Regions from separate parts of the Diaphorobacter oryzae DSM 22780 genome, predicted to be linked through region 2. Evidence: riboswitches for the same ligand, from Rfam matches in the RefSeq annotation. Region 2 holds a riboswitch; the other holds the start of a gene.
What was found. A riboswitch is a leader RNA that binds a small molecule or an ion and turns the genes downstream of it on or off. The one in region 2 is predicted to bind S-adenosylhomocysteine.
Positions count from the first base shown of each region.

Region 1: another riboswitch for S-adenosylhomocysteine. It lies ahead of ahcY (adenosylhomocysteinase); the one in region 2 lies ahead of metH (methionine synthase).

Region 1 is NZ_JCANUL010000007.1:126,012-129,440, forward strand. It holds gene BP68_RS12800 (peptide chain release factor 3) at 1-1,019, opposite strand, end outside; S-adenosyl-L-homocysteine riboswitch at 1,154-1,235, shown strand; gene ahcY (adenosylhomocysteinase) at 1,297-2,724, shown strand; gene BP68_RS12810 (TlyA family RNA methyltransferase) at 2,839-3,429, shown strand, end outside.
Region 2 is NZ_JCANUL010000005.1:137,435-140,863, reverse strand. It holds gene BP68_RS10355 (sigma-54 interaction domain-containing protein) at 1-435, shown strand, start outside; gene BP68_RS10350 (hypothetical protein) at 476-886, shown strand; gene BP68_RS10345 (hypothetical protein) at 917-1,675, opposite strand; S-adenosyl-L-homocysteine riboswitch at 1,768-1,849, shown strand; gene metH (methionine synthase) at 1,877-3,429, shown strand, end outside.

The DNA of each region.
Region 1 (3,429 bases), on a different contig from region 2:
GTGCGCTGCACCTTCATCTTCATGCCGGGCGTGTACTTTCCGGAGGCCACGCGCACGAAGGCGATGCGGTCGCGGTGGTTGCTGTCCATGTTGGCCTGCACCTTGAAGACCACGCCCGAGAAGCTCTCGTCGTCGGGCTGGATGGTCTTTTCCTCGCGGTTGCGGTTCACCTCGGTGAAGGCGATGCGTGGGCCGGGCGGGGGCGACATGTCGACCACGGCGTCCAGCACTTCCATCACACCGAAGTTGTTCACCCCCGAGCCGAAGAAGACGGGGGTGAGCTTGCCGGCCAGGAAGGCCTCATGGTCCCATTCGGCCGAGGCGCCCTGGGCCAGCTCCATGCTCTCCAGCGCGTCGTCGAAGGCCTTGCCGAAGCGCGCGCGCAGCCTGTCGGCCTCTGCCAGGGGAATCACCTCGAAGTCCTGCGGGCGTTTTTCGCTGCCCGCGGTGAACACCGTCATGCTTTGCGTGCGCAGGTTGATGATGCCGCCAAAGCTCTTGCCCTGGCCCACGGGCCAGGTGATGGGGCAGCAGGGCATGCCTAGCTCGCGCTCGACCTCGTCGAGGATGTCCAGCGGGTCGCGCACCTCGCGGTCCATCTTGTTGACGAAGGTGATGATGGGCGTGTCGCGCTGGCGGCAGACCTCGATCAGGCGGCGCGTCTGCGCTTCCACGCCGTTGGCGGCGTCGATCACCATCAGCGCCGAGTCGACGGCGGTGAGCACGCGGTAGGTGTCTTCCGAGAAGTCCTTGTGGCCGGGCGTGTCCAGCAGGTTGATCACGTGGTCGCGGTAGCTCATCTGCATGACCGAGCTGGCCACCGAGATGCCGCGCTGCTTCTCGATCTCCATCCAGTCCGAGGTGGCGTGGCGGCTGGCCTTGCGGCCCTTAACGGCGCCCGCGATCTGGATCGCGCCCGAGAACAGCAGCAGCTTCTCGGTCAGCGTGGTCTTGCCCGCGTCGGGGTGGGAGATGATGGCAAAGGTCCGGCGGCGCCGGGTTTCTGGGGCGTACGACACAGTGATTTCGGGTGAGGTGCCGGCGCGGCACGCCGCGCGGCGAAAAGGAAAGCGGGCGGCGCGAGGCCGCTCCCGGGAATTGGGCCGGATTCTAAGGCGCCCGGGTTCGCGCGGGGCGGCCGTTATAATTCGCGCTTTCCGAGGAGCGTTGCAGCGTCCCCAGCACAGCGGGGCGCGAGGCTCGGACCCCTGCATTCGCAACGACGCTCGCCCACGCTTCTTGTGCGGTGAGCTCCCCCAAGGCGTGGTTTTTTCAGCATCCGATTTGGAGAAAACCATGAGCGCTGTTCTCAAGTCCCCCGCCGATTTCGCCATCGCCGACATTTCCCTGGCCGACTGGGGCCGCAAGGAAATCAAGATTGCCGAAACCGAAATGCCCGGCCTGATGGCCATCCGCGAAGAGTTCGCTGCCGCCCAGCCCCTGAAGGGCGCGCGCATCACCGGCTCGCTGCACATGACCATCCAGACGGCCGTGCTGATCGAGACGCTGAAGGCCCTGGGTGCCGATGTGCGCTGGGCGTCGTGCAACATTTTCTCGACCCAGGACCACGCGGCTGCCGCGATAGCCGCCACCGGCACGCCCGTGTTCGCCATCAAGGGCGAGTCTTTGGCCGACTACTGGGACTACACCCACCGCATCTTCGAATTCGGCGCTGCCGGCACCGAAGGCGAAGGCCCCAACATGATCCTGGACGATGGCGGCGATGCCACCATGCTGATGCACCTGGGCCAGAAGGCCGAGAAGGACCTGTCCGTGCTGGCCAACCCCTGCTCGGAAGAAGAGCGCATCGTGTTTGCCGCCATCAAGGCCAAGCTGGCCGTGGACCCCACCTGGTACACCCGCAAGTCGGCCCAGATCATCGGCGTGACCGAAGAGACCACCACCGGCGTGCACCGCCTGAACGAAATGTCGGCCAAGGGCACGCTGCTGTTCCGCGCCATCAACGTCAACGACTCGGTGACCAAGTCCAAGTTCGACAACCTGTACGGTTGCCGCGAATCCCTGGTGGACGGCATCAAGCGCGCCACCGACGTGATGATCGCCGGCAAGGTGGCATGCGTGGCTGGCTACGGTGACGTGGGCAAGGGCTCGGCCCAGGCCCTGCGCGCGCTGTCTGCCCAGGTGTGGGTGACCGAGATCGACCCCATCAACGCCCTGCAGGCCGCCATGGAAGGCTATCGTGTAGTGACCATGGAGTACGCCGCCGACAAGGCCGACATCTTCGTGACCACCACCGGCAACAAGGACATCATCCGCCACGAGCACATGGTGGCCATGAAGGACCAGGCCATCGTCTGCAACATCGGTCACTTCGACAATGAAATCGACGTGGCTTCGATCGAGCAGTACCAGTGGGAAGAAGTCAAGCCCCAGGTGGACCAGATCACCTTCCCCGACGGCAAGAAGATCACCCTGCTGGCCAAGGGCCGCCTGGTGAACCTGGGCTGCGCCACCGGCCACCCCAGCTTCGTGATGTCGTCCTCGTTCGCCAACCAGACCATCGCCCAGATCGAGCTGTTCACCAAGCCGGCCGAGTACCAGGCCGGCAAGGTTTACGTGCTGCCCAAGATCCTGGACGAAAAGGTGGCGCGCCTGCACCTGAAGAAGGTCGGCGCCATGCTGACCGAGCTGACCGACGAGCAGGCGGCCTACATCGGCGTGAAGAAGGAAGGCCCGTACAAGGCTGACACTTACCGCTACTGATCTGCAAAAACCATAGCTGCCTGCGCTTGTTGCTAGCCATGTTCAGCATGAAATATGCCCGAACATGGCGCAGGGAAAGCGCAACCAGCTATCAAAACAAGAGAGGGCGACGCCATGCGTGCGGACGTTTTTCTGGTGGAGCGCGGCCATGCGAGCACGCGCTCGCAGGCCCAGCGCCTGATTGCCGCGGGCGTGCAGTGGCGGCTGTCGCCGCTCACGCCCTGGCAGAAGGTGGTGAAGAACGGCGACGACATTCCCACCGTGGCCGAGGTGCAGTTGCTGGACGCGGCCGAGGCGCGCTACATCTCGCGCGGCGGCCTCAAGCTCGAGGGCGCGCTGCAGGCCACGGGCCTGCAGGTGGCGGGCCTGCGCTGCCTGGACGTGGGCCAGAGCACCGGGGGCTTTAGCGACTGCCTGCTGCAGGGCGGCGCGGCGCAGGTCATCGGCGTGGACGTGGGCCACGCTCAGCTGCACGAGCGCCTGCGCGCTGATCCGCGCGTGGTCTGCGTGGAGGGCCTGAACGCCCGCGCGATGACGCCCGAATCGCTGCAGGCGGCCTGCGAGGAGGCGCTGTCCGAGGTCATCGAGGAAGCGGAAGACAACGAGACCCAGCCGCAGGCGCCCTACGCCTGGATGCGCAACGGCGGCATGGTCGACGACGACTACGACGACAGCAACGATGCCAAGGAGCACGACATCGAGTCT
Region 2 (3,429 bases):
GCGCTGCGCGAGCGCGCGCAGGACATCCCGCTGCTGGCCGAATCCCTGCTGGAGCGCGTGGCGCCGGGCCGCCGCCTGGCGCTGGCACCCGCCGCGTTGCGCCGACTGGCGCAGCACCCCTTCCCGGGCAACGTGCGAGAGCTGCGCAACGTGCTGGAGCGCGCCGCGCTGCTGACCGACGGCCCCGTGGTGGTCGCGCAGACCATCGAGCGGGCGCTCGCGTTCGATCGGCCCTCTCGCGCCCCCCGGGCGGTCGAGGATGCCGCCGCAGACGCCGGCCTGCGCGGCCTGGAGGCCGCGGCCCTGCGCGCCGCCTTGCAGGAGCCCGGCCGCACGCGCCGCCAACTGGCCCAGGCCCTGGGCATCAGCCCGCGCACCCTGTACCGCAAGCTGCGGGCGCTGCAGCCGGACCAGGGGGTGGAGCACGGCGCCTGAGCGCAGCGATACTGCGCGGGTCGTGGCTTCTAGCGTGGATATGAAACCCTGGGGACGCTTTCTTCTTCTGGCGGCCTGCTACCTGCTGTCCGTCTATGGCCTGGTGTCGTCCCTGGCGCTGGCGGGCATGGCCCTGATCCAGCCCGCCCCGGGCGCGTGGGTGGGGGGCATGATCCTGTCGGCATGGGCCTGCCATCTGGCCATGGGCATTGGCTGGGCGATAGGCCGGCGCGGGCAGCGCTGGGTGCCGCTGCTGGGCACGCTGTCGGGCCTGGGCGCCTTGCTGCTGTGGCCGCTCGCGCAGTCGCCGCGGCAGGCGCTCACGCTGCAGGACATGGGCGGCGCCGCCGCCATCGGCGCGCTGTGGACGGCGCCCTGCATCGGCCTGGCGCTGTACCTGGTCTGGTTCCACGGGCGCGGCCTGCCGCGCGGTGCGGTGGATGCCGCGTGACGGCCCGCAGGCCCCGAGGGCTTCAGGCCCTCATTTCTGGCCCATGAAGATGAAGCCCTGGGTTTGCGACGGCAGTAGGCCCATCGTCAGCAGTGCCCCGTTCTCGTAGTACGCGACCCCGGTGGCGATGGCGCCATGGCCCAGGGCGCAGGTGTCGCCCGCGAAGGCGATGCGCAGGTCGAAGATGTTCCTGCCTCCGGGGCGTGGCGCGGCCGAACCCCGGGCCGTGCAGCCCTGCATGGGCTCGGTGGCCACGGCGCCGTCGGTGTTGATGGCCAGCGTCACGGCCATGTGGGCCGACCCCGTGCTGACGCCCACGCCCTTGTAGATGCCCGCCAGCTGCGCCAGGGAGGCCGGTTGCTCGTAGGCCTTGCTGTAGCTGCCCGAGAAGGCGTCGAAGCCGAACCAGACGCGGATGTCCTTCTGCACCGTGTAGGTGCCCTCGTAGGCGCGGGACGCCACGGTGTGGGCGGTCAGGTCGAACTGCGCGCTTGAGCCGCGCAGGCGGCCGTCGGCCGAGAGGGTGGTGCCATGCACCGCGCCGCGCGCCAGCCCGTCCCGCGCGTACACGCCCCAGGTGTCGCCGTTGTCGAGGATGGCCAGGAACACGTCGTCGCCGGTGGAGGACTTGCCCGTCCAGAAACCCTCGGCGCCGGTCACCTTGGCCACGGGGGGCGGTGGCGTATAGCCATCGTCGTCGCTGCCGCCGCCGCAGCCGGCTGCCAGCGCCGCTGCCATGGCGGCGGCCACATAGGTCGTATAGGCCGTATGCCGTGCCTGTCGAAACATTGTTGCCCTCTTTCTGTTCTTGCGGGTGGTGGGGAAAGGCCCTGCGCCCGATCCTGTCGCGCAATGTAACAAGGTAAATCAGTAAAATCCGCGTTCCCAAGGAGCGTTGCAGCGGGCCTGAGCCGGCCCGTCAGGCTTGGGACCCTCATTCGTTCGCAACGACGCTCACCTGTCCCCCCTCCGATTGCACAGGTGAGCCTGATGTCCGCTGCACATATCCCCCCCATGAAGCTCTCCGGCCTGGAGCCGGTCACCATCGGCGAAGGCACGCTGTTCGTCAACGTGGGCGAGCGCACCAACGTCACCGGTTCCAAGGCCTTCGCGCGCCTGATCCTCAACGAGCAGTACGAAGAGGCCCTGGCCGTGGCGCGCCAGCAGGTGGAGAACGGCGCCCAGGTGATCGACGTGAACATGGATGAGGCCATGCTGGACAGCAAGGCCGCCATGGTGCGCTTCCTGAACCTGATCGCATCCGAGCCCGACATCGCCAAGGTGCCGGTGATGGTGGACAGCTCCAAGTGGGAGGTGATCGAGGCCGGCCTGCGCTGCCTGCAGGGCAAGGGCATCGTCAACTCGATCTCGATGAAGGAGGGCGTGGAGGAGTTCAAGGCCCACGCTAAGCTCATCAAGCGCTACGGCGCGGCCGCCGTGGTGATGGCCTTCGACGAGAAGGGCCAGGCCGACACCTACGCGCGCAAGACCGAGATCTGCGAGCGCGCCTACCGCATCCTGGTGGATGAGGTGGGCTTTGCACCCGAGGACATCATCTTCGACCCCAACATCTTCGCCGTGGCCACCGGCATCGAGGAGCACAACAACTACGGCGTCGACTTCATCGAGGCCGTGCGCTGGATCAAGCAGCACCTGCCGGGCGCCAAGGTGAGCGGCGGCGTATCCAACGTGTCGTTCTCCTTCCGCGGCAACGACCCGGTGCGTGAGGCCATCCACACCGTGTTCCTGTACCACGCGATCGCGGCGGGCATGGACATGGGCATCGTCAACGCCGGCATGGTCGGCGTGTACGACGACCTGGAGCCCCAGCTGCGCGAGCGCGTCGAAGACGTGGTGCTGAACCGCCGCCCCGACGCCGCCGAGCGCCTGCTGGAGATTGCCGACAGCGCCAAGGGCGCCGCCAAGGACGACAGCAAGAAGCTGGAATGGCGCGGCACGCCCGAGCACCCCAAGACCGTGAACGAGCGCCTGTCGCATGCGCTGGTGCATGGCATCACCGACTTCATCACCGAGGACACGGAAGAGGCCTACCAGCAGATCGTGGTCAAGGGCGGCGGCCGCCCGCTGCACGTGATCGAAGGCCCGCTGATGGACGGCATGAACATCGTGGGCGACCTGTTCGGCGCCGGCAAGATGTTCCTGCCCCAGGTGGTCAAGTCGGCCCGCGTGATGAAGCAGGCCGTGGCCCACCTGGTGCCCTACATCGAGGAAGAAAAGCGCCAGCAGGAAGCCGCCGGCCTGGACGTGAGCAGCAAGGGCAAGATCGTCATCGCCACCGTCAAGGGCGACGTGCACGACATCGGCAAGAACATCGTCACCGTGGTCCTGCAGTGCAACAACTTCGAGGTCATCAACATGGGCGTGATGGTGCCCTGCCACGAAATTTTGGCGCGCGCCAAGGCCGAGGGGGCGGACATCATCGGCCTGTCCGGCCTGATCACTCCCAGCCTGGAAGAGATGCAGTACGTGGCCGGCGAAATGCACAAGGACGACTACTTCCGCATCAAGAAGATTCCGCTCTT